One region of the Stutzerimonas marianensis genome, then DNA from elsewhere that is predicted to be linked to it. Evidence: predicted binding sites of a transcription regulator. Region 1 holds the regulator's gene; each other region holds the start of a gene.
The links. Region 1 encodes sigma-54, which starts transcription at its own class of promoters, with help from an activator protein. Its sites were predicted from a motif close to ANTGGCATNNANNTTGCTNT; they were not measured.
Positions count from the first base shown of each region.

Region 2: nirB (nitrite reductase large subunit NirB) is a predicted target of sigma-54. The motif match lies at 1,697-1,716, and genes of this name have one in related genera.
Region 3: MST27_RS05290 (ammonium transporter) is a predicted target of sigma-54. The motif match lies at 1,813-1,832, and genes of this name have one in related genera.

Region 1 is NZ_JALGRD010000012.1:88,478-93,041, forward strand. It holds gene MST27_RS19645 (KdsC family phosphatase) at 1-423, shown strand, start outside; gene lptC (LPS export ABC transporter periplasmic protein LptC) at 432-1,004, shown strand; gene lptA (lipopolysaccharide transport periplasmic protein LptA) at 991-1,539, shown strand; gene lptB (LPS export ABC transporter ATP-binding protein) at 1,539-2,264, shown strand; gene MST27_RS19665 (RNA polymerase factor sigma-54) at 2,410-3,924, shown strand; gene hpf (ribosome hibernation-promoting factor, HPF/YfiA family) at 4,002-4,310, shown strand; gene ptsN (PTS IIA-like nitrogen regulatory protein PtsN) at 4,318-4,564, shown strand, end outside.
Region 2 is NZ_JALGRD010000003.1:103,550-108,113, reverse strand. It holds gene MST27_RS06320 (esterase-like activity of phytase family protein) at 1-454, opposite strand, end outside; gene MST27_RS06315 (aldo/keto reductase) at 588-1,412, opposite strand; gene nirB (nitrite reductase large subunit NirB) at 1,940-4,513, shown strand; gene nirD (nitrite reductase small subunit NirD) at 4,513-4,564, shown strand, end outside.
Region 3 is NZ_JALGRD010000002.1:439,720-444,283, reverse strand. It holds gene MST27_RS05300 (hypothetical protein) at 1-129, opposite strand, end outside; gene dgt (dGTPase) at 253-1,746, shown strand; gene MST27_RS05290 (ammonium transporter) at 2,066-3,274, shown strand; gene MST27_RS05285 (TetR/AcrR family transcriptional regulator) at 3,298-3,951, opposite strand; gene MST27_RS05280 (efflux RND transporter periplasmic adaptor subunit) at 4,049-4,564, shown strand, end outside.

The DNA of each region.
Region 1 (4,564 bases):
AGTGAGTTCAAGACCTTCAACACGCTCGACGGGCACGGCATCAAGATGCTTATCAATTCCGGTGTGCGCACCGCCATCATCAGCGGGCGCAAGACGCCAGTCGTCGAGCGCCGCGCGCAGAATCTCGGCATCCAGCACCTCTACCAGGGGCGCGAAGACAAGCTGGTGGTACTCGACGAGCTGCTCGCCGAACTTCAGCTCGATTACAGCGAGGTGGCCTATCTGGGCGACGACCTGCCGGACCTGACCGTGATTCGCCGGGTCGGACTGGGCATGGCGGTCGCCAGTGCCGACGGCTTCGTTCGCGAACATGCCCACGGCGTGACGAGCGCGCGGGGTGGTGAGGGTGCCGCGCGTGAGTTCTGCGAGCTAATCATGCGCGCCCAAGGCACCCTTGAGTCCGCCCAGGCCGCGTATCTGTAGAGGTGCCCATGCTGAGCAAGATCCGCCTGCCCGCCATCCTGCTGTTGATTGCCCTGCTGTTGGTCGCGGTCGGCTACTGGAACATCCGCCCCGAGAGCTTCATGGACGAGCCGGCCGCTGTCAGCGAACCGGAATCGCCCATCGATTTCTACGTGATCAATTCGCGCACCGTGCAGTACCAGCCTGACGGCAAGCGCAACTACGAACTGGTCGCCGAGAAGGTCGAACACCTCAAGGCGAGCGACACCAGCCTGCTGACGCGCCCGGACCTCAAATCTTTTCGCGGGACCGAGCTGCCCTGGCACGTCACCAGCGAGCGCGGCGAGGTAGGCCCTCAAGGCGAAGAAGTCGAACTGATCGACAACGTGCGCATCGAGCGAACCGATGCCAAGGGGCGCCCGACCATCGTGACGACCACTCGCATGACCGTACTGCCCGAGAAGGATTATGCCGAAACCCGGCAACCCGTTAGAATCGTCGCCGCGAACGGAGTGACCACCGCCACGGGCATGAAAGCGTATCTGAACGAAGGCAGGATGCTCCTGCTATCCAATGTAAGAGGCCAGCATGAGCTGCGTTAAGACTCTCCCTTTTTTGCTCGGTCTGAGCATCTTTCTGCTCGGCGGCAACGCCCATGCGCTGCCCGAAGATCGCAACCAGCCGATCCGCGTCCAGGCCGATACGGCCGAACTCGACGATCGCCAGGGCGTCGCGGTGTACCGCGGCGACGTGGTCATCACGCAGGGCACCATGAAGATCACCGGCGACACCGTCACCATCACCCAGAATGCCAACGGCGATGTGGAAGTCTTCACCTCGATCGGCAAGCCGGCCTATTACGAGCAGAAGCCCGCGGCCGACAAGGAAATCGTCAAGGCCTATGGCCTGACCATCCAGTATTTCGCGGCGAACGAGCGCATCGTGCTCATCGACCAGGCCAAGGTGGTTCAGGAAGGCAACACCTTCGAAGGCGAGAAGATCGTCTATGACACCCAGCGTCAGATCGTGAATGCCGGGCGCGCCACCAACGCCGACGTGACAACGCCTCGGCCGCGGGTCGACATGGTCATCCAGCCACGCAAGCGGGACCAGCCGGCAGCGGAGCAGACCGAGTAATGGCAATCCTCAAGGCCCAGCACCTCGCCAAGAGCTATAAAAGCCGCCAGGTCGTACGCGACGTCAGCCTGTCCATCGAAAGCGGCCAGATCGTCGGTTTGCTCGGCCCGAACGGTGCCGGCAAGACCACCTGTTTCTACATGATCGTCGGACTGGTCAGAGCCGACCAGGGCCGGGTTCTGATCGACGAGCACGACGTCACGCATTTGCCAATGCACGGCCGCGCACGCGCCGGCATCGGCTACCTGCCACAGGAAGCTTCGATCTTCCGCAAGCTGTCAGTGGCGGACAACATCATGGCGATCCTTGAAACCCGCAAGGACCTCGATCGCAGCGCACGCCAGCAGGCACTCGAAGGCCTGCTGCAGGAGTTTCACATCAGCCACATTCGCGACAGCCTCGGCATGAGCCTGTCAGGCGGTGAGCGGCGCCGTGTCGAGATTGCCCGCGCCCTCGCGACCGCACCGAAGTTCATCCTGCTCGACGAGCCCTTTGCCGGCGTGGATCCGATCTCGGTAGGCGATATCAAGCAGATCATTCACCACCTCAAGGCCAAAGGCATCGGCGTACTGATCACCGATCACAATGTGCGCGAAACCTTGGACATCTGCGAGACGGCCTATATCGTCAATGACGGCCAGCTCATTGCCGAAGGCGATGCTCAGACCATCCTGGCCAATCAACTGGTCAAGGAAGTGTACCTGGGCCACGAATTCCGGCTCTGACCGGTTTTTTTCAGGAGAGGTCGCGCCACGGGGCTAGGCAAAGGCTTCGCCAGCAGGCATATAATTTGCTTCCTCTGGCGCCCAAGCCGCCAACAGTCGGAACAGGCGCGGTTGCGCCGGCAAACAAGGTTCGAAGTCCTCTGCCATGAAACCATCGCTAGTCCTGAAGATGGGCCAGCAGCTGACGATGACACCGCAGCTGCAACAGGCCATACGGTTGCTCCAGTTATCCACGCTCGATCTCCAGCAGGAGATTCAGGAAGCGCTGGATTCCAACCCCATGCTGGAACGCGAAGAAGATGGGGACGATTTCGACGGCTCGGACGTAATGGCCGAAGCCATCGAGGCCAAGCCGGACAGCGCGACGACATCCGAGCCTGATGGCGCCGACAGCCGCTACGAGGACAGCATCGGCACGGCGGCGGACAACCCCGATGACGCGGACTGGAGCGATCGCATCCCCAACGAACTGCCCGTCGACACCGCTTGGGAAGACATCTATCAGACCAGCGCAAGCAGCCTGCCGAGCAGCGATGACGACGAGTGGGACTTCACCACCCGCACCTCTGCCGGCGAAAGCCTGCAGAGCCACCTGCTCTGGCAATTGAATCTCGCGCCGATGAGCGACACCGACCGCCTCATCGCTGCCACCCTGATCGACTGTATCAATCCACAGGGGTATCTGGAGGAAAGCCTCGAGGAAGTGCTGGAGTCCTTCGACCCGGAACTCGAGATCGAACTCGACGAGATCGAAGTGGTGCTGCGCCGCATCCAGCAATTCGAGCCCGCCGGCATCGGCGCCCGCGACCTGCGCGAATGCCTGCTCCTGCAGCTGCGCCAACTGCCCGAGCGGACACCCTGGCTGCCCGAGGCCATGCGCCTGGTCAGCGACCATCTGGACATCCTCGGCAACCGCGACTACAGCTTGCTCATGCGCCGCATGAAGCTCAAGGAAGACGAACTGCGCCAGGTCGTCGATCTGATCCAGACCCTGAACCCGCGGCCCGGCTCGCAGATCGAGACGAGCGAGCCTGAATATGTCGTGCCGGACGTCATCGTGCGCAAGCACAACGATCGCTGGCTGGTCGAACTCAATCAGGAGGCGATGCCCCGGCTGCGGGTGAACGCGCAGTACGCTGGCTTCGTCAAGCGCGCCGATTCCAGCGCGGACAATACCTTCATGCGTAACCAGCTGCAGGAGGCGCGCTGGTTCATCAAGAGCCTGCTGAGCCGCAACGAAACCCTGATGAAGGTGGCCACCCAGATCGTCGAGCATCAACGGGGCTTCCTCGATCATGGCGACGAAGCCATGAAGCCGCTGGTGTTGCACGATATCGCCGAGGCCGTGGGCATGCACGAATCGACCATCTCCCGGGTGACCACCCAGAAATACATGCATACCCCGCGCGGGATATACGAACTCAAGTACTTCTTCTCAAGCCACGTCAGCACCGCCGAAGGCGGCGAGTGCTCCTCCACCGCGATCCGCGCGATCATCAAAAAGCTGGTGGCGGCGGAAAACCCGAAAAAGCCGTTGAGCGACAGTAAGATCGCTGGTTTACTGGAGGAGCAGGGCATCCAGGTAGCACGCCGCACCGTCGCCAAATACCGTGAATCGCTCGGTATCGCGCCGTCCAGCGAGCGCAAGCGGTTGCTGTAGGTTACCGGTTGACCGACGATCTCTTCCGCTGGCGGGCCCGGTCCCGCCAATCCGCACGTGGCAAAAGGAGATGCAGTATGCAAGTCACTATCACTGGCCTTCACCTTGAAGTTACCGAGCCCCTGCGTGACTACGTCGAGGAAAAATTCGAAAGACTGTCGCGGCATTTCGATCGCATCATCGGTGTTCAGGTGATTCTCCAGGTCGAAAAGCTCAGGCAGAAGGCCGAAGCCACGCTCCACGTCGCCGGGCGCGAAGTCGTCGCCAATGCCGAGCACGAAGACATGTATGCCGCCATCGACCTGCTTGCTGACAAGCTCGATCGTCAGCTCATCAAGCACAAAGAAAAACAGCTCGACCACAACCAGGGTGCCCTAGCCCGCTAACCCCATCATGATCCGACTTGAACATATCCTGACCCCCGCACGTTCCCTCGTGAACGTGCCGGGCGGCAGTAAGAAGCGCGTCCTGGAACAGATCGCCAAGGTGATCGCCAGGGATCTCCCAGACCTCGACCCACAAGCCATCTTCGAAAGCTTCGTCGCACGCGAGAAACTCGGCTCCACAGGCTTCGGCAACGGAATCGCCATCCCCCATTGCCGTATGAGCGGATGCGCCTCGCCGCTGAGTGCCGTGCTGC
Region 2 (4,564 bases), on a different contig from region 1:
GGATCGGCAAGCCCAGCGTTTGGTTGATGTCGTTGATGCTCAGACGTGACGGGCCGATGAATCGCGCCAGTGGCGTGCCGCTGTGATAGTCACTGGCGCTGACCTTGCCGCTGCCGCCGCTGGCGGTGCGGAAATCGGGCCGCACGCTGTACAGGCGCAGCAGCGTATCGGCGGAGTTGCCCTGGGCGCCGAAGCCGTTGTCGGTCATGACGATGAAGCTGTTCTCGTCCGCGCCAGGCAGGATCGCGGAGAAGCCCTGCACGGGTTGGCGCCCTTCATAAGGCGGCGTGAAGGTGCCGTAGGGATTGCCAGACACCATCTGCCCGGACGTCGGCCCATCCGAGAAGGTGTCGGCGGGCATCATCGCCCAGCCGACCAGGGTGTTGCTGGCGGCCATTACGGGGACAGACAACGCCGCGGCAAGGGCGACGACCAACGGCTTCAGAATACGCATCGGGCTTTCTCCATGGGCAGTGCCGCGGCGCGCGACCGGCGCAGGTGCGGCGTCGTGCCCACCTTATGCCGCGACTATGTCAGCCATATGGCGCTTCGCGCTCCAGTCGACGATTCCCTGGCGCATGCCTCGATCAGGCGACCGCATGCCCGCGCGCGGCTTCGGCCAGGTAGTACCAGGTGGGCCGATCCAGCTCCAGTGAAGCACCGGTGACCGCTTCTTCGATCCGCTCCCAGCGCAGGCTTCCCAGGATGGGTACCGGACGGCCCGGCAGGCGGCGCAACCAGGCCAGTGCCACCTGGTTGGGCGTCGCGCCAACATCGGCCGCCACGGCGTCGAGCGACTGCTGCAGCGCCGGCGTGAAGCGTCCCGCGGCCATTGGCGACCACGCCAGCACCTGAATACCTTCGCTCTGCAGACCATGTAGCCGGCCATCCCAGACCGCCGCCTGCGCCTGCAAGGATAGTTCGATCTGATTGCAGCGAATCGGCAATTCGCGCGCCAGCACCTGGCATTGCAGCAGCTCGGCATTGGACACGCCCAACCAGGCCACCTTGCCGCCGGCAACCAGGTCGTCCAGCGCGCGGGCAACCTCCTCCACGCGCAACAGCGGATCCGGCCGGTGCAACAGGAAGCCGTCGAGCCGCTCGACGCCCAGGCGCTTGAGGGTGCCCTCGACCGCCGTCTTCAGGTAGGCAGCCTCGGTGTTGTAGTGCTTGACCGACCAACGCGAGCGGTCTTGATCGGCGAGCACGATATCCGCCTTGCCGATCAGCTGGATCTGGCGCCGCAGTTCGGGCTTCAAGCGCAGGGCAGCGCCGAACAGCGCCTCGCAGTCTCCGCCAGCGTAGATGTCGGCATGGTCAAAGCCGCTGACGCCCAGCTCGACACAGCGCTCGATGAAGTCGAGCAGCGCCCGGGGTTGTGCCAGCTCCGGATACTGGGTCAGGCGCATCATGCCCAGCAGTACGGGTTGTTCGATGATGGTATTCACGGGCCCTCCAGCCATTCGGGTCTGCGCCGCGGCGATGTGGCGGGTCACAGGTGGAGTACCGACCGGAGCCAGGCGGCAAAGTTCTCGGCCACACGCCCCAAAAAAGGGAATGGGCACGGCCATCGCACCTTTATAGGTCAATGCTCGGCGATGGTCCTGCCCGGCAGCGCACCGTCGCAACCACTGAGCGGCCCGTGCAGGGCTCGCCGGCCAGCGGCTGCACCGCCAACCCGTGCAGCTGGGACGGGCCTGGCATGCAATCTGCTTCATCACGAACAACGGCTGCCGACCCTTTCGGTGGCCTCCCCGGGGTCAGCGACGACCATCAGCCAGAAGGCACGGGACGGGTGCAGCGGGCAACGTGGCTCGCGTCAACACCCCCACACAATCCATGAATACCAGGCAAAGGCGCCTGGAGCTGCCGACAGCTCCAGGCGCCTTTTTGTTTTTGTACGACGAGTCCGCCCCAGGTCTCGACGGAGGAACCGGTCATGAACGCAATCGTCACCCCGATCAAGAGTGAAACGCTGGTCGTCATCGGCAACGGGATGGTGGGCCACCACTGCGTCGAACAGCTGGTCGAGCGCGGTGCGCTGGGCCAGTACCAGATCCATGTGTACGGCGAAGAGCGCCAGCGCGCCTATGACCGGGTGCACCTGTCCGAGTACTTCGGCGGCCGCGATGCCGACTCCCTGGCACTGTGCGACGCCGGCTATTACGGCGAACACGGCGTGAACCTGCACCTGGGCGTGCAGGTGCTCGAAATCGACCGCGAGCGCAAGGAAGTCGTCACGACCGAAGGCCGCCAGGCCTATGACAAGCTGATCCTGGCGACCGGCTCCTATCCGTTCGTACCACCGATCCCCGGTGCCGAAGGCCATTCGCGCCTGGTCTACCGCACGCTCGACGACCTCGATGCCATTCGCGCGGCGGCCAGCCATGCCAAGCGCGGCGTGGTGGTCGGCGGTGGTCTGCTCGGGCTGGAAGCGGCCAATGCGCTGAAGTCACTCGGGCTGGAAGCCCATGTCGTCGAGTTCGCTCCGCGCCTGATGCCGGTGCAGCTCGACGACGAAGGCGGCAAGGCGCTCAAGGCGCGCATCGAGGCGCTGGGCGTCGGTGTGCACCTGTCGCGCGCCACGCAGGAAATCATCGCGGGTGAGCAATACGCCTACCGCATGAATTTCCAGGATGGCGCTGATGGTAGATGTGAGTATCTGGAAACCGACCTGATCGTCTTTTCCGCCGGCATCCGCCCGCAGGATGCGCTCGGGCGCAGCGCCGAACTGGAGATCGCGCCGCGCGGCGGCATCGTGATCGACGCCGACTACCGCACCAGCGACCCCTCGATCTTCGCCATTGGCGAGTGCGCATCCTGGAACGGCATGATCTTCGGCCTGGTCGCCCCCGGCTACACCATGGCCCGCAACCTGGCCGCCCTGCTCTGCGGCCAGCCGCACCAGCCCTTCAGCGGTGCCGACATGTCCACCAAACTCAAGTTGCTCGGGGTCGACGTCGGCTCCATCGGCGACGCCCACGCCGCCACGCCGGGCGCCAAGAGCTACCGCTTCATCGATGAAGCCAACGCGAGCTACCGCCGTCTGGTGCTTTCCGAGGACGGCAAGCGGGTGATCGGCGCGGTGCTGATCGGCGACAACAGTTACTACGACACCCTGCTGCAGTACGCGCAGAACGGCCTCAAGCTGCCGACCGACCCGTCGAGCCTGATCCTCCCGGCTGGCGAAGGCGCGCCGGCGCTGGGTGCCGATGCCCTGCCCGACACCGCGACCATCTGCTCCTGCCACAACGTCACCAAGGGCGCGGTGTGCTGCCAGGTCGATGCCGGTCTCACCGACCTCGGCGAGCTGAAGGCGGCGACCAAGGCCGGTACCGGATGCGGCGGCTGCTCGGCCCTGCTCAAGCAGGTCTTCGAACACGAGCTGGCCGCGCGCGGCGTGGAAGTCGACAAGAGCCTGTGCGAGCACTTCGCCCATACCCGGCAGGAGCTCTACGGGATCGTCCGCGTCGAAGGCATCCTCAGCTTCCAGGAGCTGCTCGCCAAGCACGGCCGCGGTCACACCGGCTGCGATATCTGCAAGCCGGCGGTGGGCTCGATCCTCGCCTCCTGCTGGAACCAGCCGATCACCGACCCGGCGCTGATCCCGCTGCAGGACACCAACGACACCTTCATGGCGAACATGCAGAAGAACGGCACCTACTCCATCGTGCCGCGCATCGCCGGCGGCGAGATCACCCCGGACAAGCTGATCGCCCTGGGTGCCGTCGCCAAGAAATACGACCTCTACACCAAGATCACGGGCGGCCAGCGCATCGACCTGTTCGGCGCCCAGTTGCACGAGCTGCCGGACATCTGGGGCGAGCTGATCGAAGCTGGCTTCGAAACCGGCCACGCCTACGGCAAGAGCCTGCGCACGGTGAAATCCTGCGTTGGCAGCACCTGGTGCCGCTATGGCGTGCAGGACAGCGTCGGCATGGCGCTGCATCTGGAGAATCGCTACAAGGGCCTGCGCTCGCCGCACAAGATCAAGTTCGCCGTCTCCGGCTGCACCCGGGAATGCGCCGAAGCGCAGAGCAAGGACGTCGGCGTGATCGCCACCGACAAGGGCTGGAACCTCTATGTGGCCGGTAATGGCGGGATGCGCCCGCGCCACGCCGAGCTGTTTGCGACCGACCTCGATGACGAAACCCTGGTGCGCTACATCGACCGCTTCTTGATGTTCTACATCCGCACCGCAGACAAGCTGCAGCGCACCTCGGTGTGGCGCGAGTCGCTCGAGGGCGGCCTGGACTACCTCAAGCAAGTCATCATCGACGACAACCTGGGCCTGGCCGCCGAGCTCGAGGCGCAGATGCAGCTGGTGGTCGACCGCTACGAATGCGAATGGGCCAACGCCATCAAGGATCCGGAGAAGCTCAAGCGCTTCCGCACCTTCGTCAACGACCAGCGCGGCGACCCGGACATCCACTTCGTCAAGGAGCGTGGCCAGCGCCGTCCGGTGCACGCATCCGAACTCCACCTGATTCCCGTCACCGAGGAGGTGCTCTGATGAGCCAGCCAAACGCCGTACGCATGCAACCGACCGAGTCCGTCCGCTGGC
Region 3 (4,564 bases), on a different contig from region 1:
CAGCTGATACAGCTCGGTCGCGACCCAGCCCAGCCAACGCGAACCCAGCGCCTGGCGTTGTGCGAGCAGTCGGCGCGCTTCCGAGGTCGCACGTTCGGCATGTTGTCGATGAAAATCCGACCGGCTCATGTCTGGCCCAGAGGATTGAGAGCGGAGAATTCTAAACAGCACGGCTACCCGCGCGCGAGCCCTTGGTAAAGCTGCCCCGGCCGCGCTAGGCTCGGCGGCTACATCGACGAGCGAGGGCGAGCCATGCCGGGTCAGGTCAACTTCAAGGACAAGATATCCCGTCAGCGACCCTATGGCCGTATGGAGCCGGGTCTGATGGCGTCCACCGACGAGCTGTCGCTGGTCATCGATCAACTGGAAAGCGACCGCGGACGCATCATCAATTGCGCTGCAATCCGTCGGCTGCAGCAGAAAACACAGGTGTTTCCGCTCGAACGCAACGCTGCGGTGCGCAGCCGCCTGACCCACTCGCTTGAAGTGCAGCAGACGGGCCGCTTCATCGTCCGTACGCTCTACAAGCAACTCGGCGATCGGGCTGTCCGGTATGGGCTGGATGGCCTGGAGGGTGCCCTCGAGAGCTTGGTGGAGATGACCTGCCTGATGCATGACATCGGCAATCCGCCGTTTGGGCATTTTGGTGAATTCGCCATTGGCGAGTGGTTCGGCCGGCACCTGGAGCCGCTGTTCGAGGACGCCGTGCCGGCGCAGTCGGGCGTTGCCCCGTTGCGCGAGACGATGCTGCGCGACCTGATGCACTTCGAAGGGAACGCCCAGGCGATTCGGCTGGTGGTCAGCCTGCTGCGCCTGAACCTGACCTACACGCAGACGGCCGGGCTGCTCAAGTACGTGCGAGCCGCTCACACGCCCAAACCGGAGCCGGGCACGCCCGGTGCCTATCTGAACAAGAAACCCGGCTTCTACCTGTCGGAAGCGGCGTTTGTCGCCGACCTGCAGGGCGCCCTTGGCGTGCAGCCCGGCACCCGACACCCGATCGCCTACATCATGGAGGCGGCGGATGACATTGCTTACTGCCTGGCGGACATCGAGGACTCGGTGGAGAAGGGCATCTTCAGCATCGAGCAGCTCGCGCAGTTGCTGATCGACAGGTTCAGCGAACACGGTTCGCCGGACGATGCCGTCAGCAACGGCCGCAGCTTCAGGAGCATGGTCGAATATGCCCAGGGCCGCGCCCAGAAAGAGCCGATCAACAAGGTGGGTGAGTTCTTCATCTGGTTGCGCGTCAATCTCGTGCATCCGCTGGTCCAGCATGCCGCGCAGCAGTTCGTCGAGCATATCGAGGCGGTGTACCACGGCACACTCGACCGGGCCCTGCTGGAGGATCGCAGCCTGGCCAACGCGATCGTTCAGACGTTCAAGGATGTGGCGATGGAGCGGGTTTTCTGCCACCGCGAAGTCGAGACGCTCCAGCTCCAGGGATACCGGATCCTGCAGGGCCTGCTCGATGCCTACGCCCCACTGCTGCGTGTCACGCCTGCGACCTTCCATGCGCTGACCCAGGGCAGCTGCCGTCGCGAGCCGCATCTGCAGATGCTGGCGCGGCGACTGCCCAGCCAGTTGATCAAGGCCTACCACGAGGCGCTGAAAGCGCACGAGCCGAGCGCACCCGACAGCCCACTGTGGGAGTTCTACTACCGTTGCCGCATGTTGCAGGATTTCGTCAGCGGAATGACCGATCAGCTTGCACAGGACGAGTTCCGAACCCTGTCGGCACTCTAGCGGCGGGGCCTAAACGGGGGCGCTCACCGCTTGCCGATGCCTTGCTTTGGGTCGAACTGGCCATGTGCTGGTACGGGTTTTGCTGTGTCCTGGTGCGATCGTTTCGTCTGAAGCTCACAAATGGCGCATCCGGACGGCGCGATCGCAGCGGTGGGCGCCGGCGGCCGTCCCTGGTCAGGCCCCAATGGCTTGTTCAGGACCGTTGACCCGCGCACCGCGACGAAGGTGGCAAATGGCTTTCCCGCTGTGACGCATTCTGGTGCGCGCTGTGGGTCGCGCTTGCCGTTTTGGTGCGAAATGATTCGGTGGAACCTGGTCGATGGACAATCCAAGCAGTGCGGTGGAGGTGCTGATTCACGGCGCCAATTCGTTATTCATCCTGATGGGCGCAGTGATGGTACTGGCGATGCACGCCGGATTCGCCTTCCTCGAAGTGGGCACGGTGCGCCTGAAGAATCAGGTCAATGCGCTGTCGAAGATCATCGCCGATTTCGCGGTGTCCACGCTGGCTTACTTCTTCGTCGGCTACTGGGTCGCCTATGGCGTGACCTTTCTCCAACCTGCGGACCAGCTGATTACCGAAAACGGCTACTCGCTGGTCAAGTTCTTTTTCCTCCTGACCTTCGCCGCAGCGATTCCAGCCATCATTTCCGGCGGGATCGCCGAGCGCGCCAAATTCGGGCCGCAACTCTGCGCGACGCTGTTGATCGTCGCGTTCGTCTATCCATTTTTCGAAGGCCTGATCTGGAACGGCAACCTGGGCCTGCAAGCCTGGCTGGAAGCTCGCTTCGGCGCGCCTTTTCATGACTTCGCCGGATCGGTGGTGGTCCACGGGATGGGCGGCTGGCTGGCGTTTGGTGCAGTCGTGTTGCTGGGGCGGCGCAACGGTCGCTACCGTGACGGCCGGCTGGTGGCCTTCGCGCCGTCGAACATCCCGTTCCTGGCCCTGGGTTCGTGGATTCTCATTGTCGGTTGGTTTGGCTTCAACGTAATGAGCGCCCAGACACTCGAGGCGGTCAGCGGGCTGGTTGCGCTGAACTCGCTGATGGCGATGGTCGGCGGCACCGCGGCGGCCTGGCTGGTCGGCCGCAACGATCCGGGCTTCCTGCACAACGGCCCGCTTGCCGGCCTGGTCGCCGTGTGTGCCGGCTCCGACCTCATGCACCCGATCGGTGCGCTGGCCACAGGCCTCGTCGCGGGTGCCTTGTTCGTCTGGACCTTCACCGCTGCGCAAAGCAAGTGGAAAGTCGATGACGTGTTGGGCGTCTGGCCCTTGCATGGCCTGTGCGGTGTCTGGGGTGGTCTGGCCTGTGGGATCTTCGGTCAGCAAGCGCTGGGCGGGCTCGGTGGGGTGAGCCTGGGTAGCCAGGTCGCAGGATCCGTACTCGGAATCCTGGTTGCGCTGGTGGGTGGTTTCCTCGTTTACGGCCTGCTCAGGTCGACCGTTGGCATTCGCCTGACCCAGGAGGAGGAATTCAACGGTGCGGACCTGTCCATCCACAGGATCGGTGCGTTGAGCCACGACTGAGGCCACGTCGCGTGCCGGCGGTCCTAGTCGGGCTTGCCGGCAGCACCTGGGCCATAGGCGCGCAGGAACAGGCTGACCACCTCGCGCACGTGACGCTCTGCTTCGTCGGCGGTCGGTTCATCGCTGTAGCCGATCAGCAGGCGAAAATGCGCGCCGCCCTTGACCAGCGAGCAGAAATGCTCGGCCGCGCTCAGAGGCGCCGGCGCTACCAGCAGTCCACGACGGTCGGCTTCGGCGAACAGCGCTTCGAGGTCGCCCAGCAACCGCTGCGGGCCGGCATCGAAGAACAGGCGCGACAGTGCGGGATTCTGCGTCGCCATTGCCACCATCACCCGATGCAGGCCAATCGATTCGGGACTGTTGACCAGCGCCTGGAATGCCGTCCCGATGGCGAGCAGCACCTGTTCCATGGTCCGACCCGGCTCAAGCAGAAACAGACTGCGCGGTAGCCGAGTCTCGCAGGTGCTTTTCACGGCATCGCAGAACAGTGCCTCCTTGTCCCGGAAGTGGCTGTAGAGGGTGAGCTTCGACACTCCGGCCTCGGCGGCGATGGCCTCCATGCTGCTGCCTTCGTAACCATTGGCGAGAAACAGCACCTGTGCGGCGCCCAGGATGGCTTCGCGTTTGGCGGGGTCTTTGGGGCGGCCTGGCCCGGGGGCGGTGGTGCGATCGGACATGAGCGTTTTAATACTGGACTGGTCGGTACGGGATTTTTACTATACCGGGCAGTACAAGTATTACAAACCCGCCTTTCCGACAGAGAGAGTTCACAACGTGATCCGTCCGCCGCTTCCCTTGCTCGGTGTGCTTACCTTCGTCTTCCTTGCCGGTTGCAGCGAAGAGGTGGCGGAGGAGGCACCGCCACAGCCGGTGATGGTCGTCCAGCCGCAGCCGGCAAGCGAGTCGATCGAAAGCTACCCAGGCGAAGTCCATGCGCGATACGAGCCGGAACTGGCGTTTCGTATCGGCGGCAAGGTCACGGAGCGTCTGGTGGAGGCGGGCGACCGGGTTCGCAAGGAGCAGGCGCTGGCAAGCCTGGACCCCCAGGATGTTCGCCTGCAGCTCGAAGGCATTCGCGCTCAGGTCGCCGCTGCCGAGGCCAACCTGCGCGTCGCCCGTGCCGAACGTGATCGCTACAAGACCCTGCTGGATCGCCAGCTGGTCAGCAGGTCGCAGTTCGATGCCTCCGATAACGCGTTCCGCTCGGCGCAGGCACGTCTGCAGCAGGCCAAGGCCGAGTTCGATGTGGCGAACAACCAGGTCGGATACGCCACCCTGCGCGCGACGCGA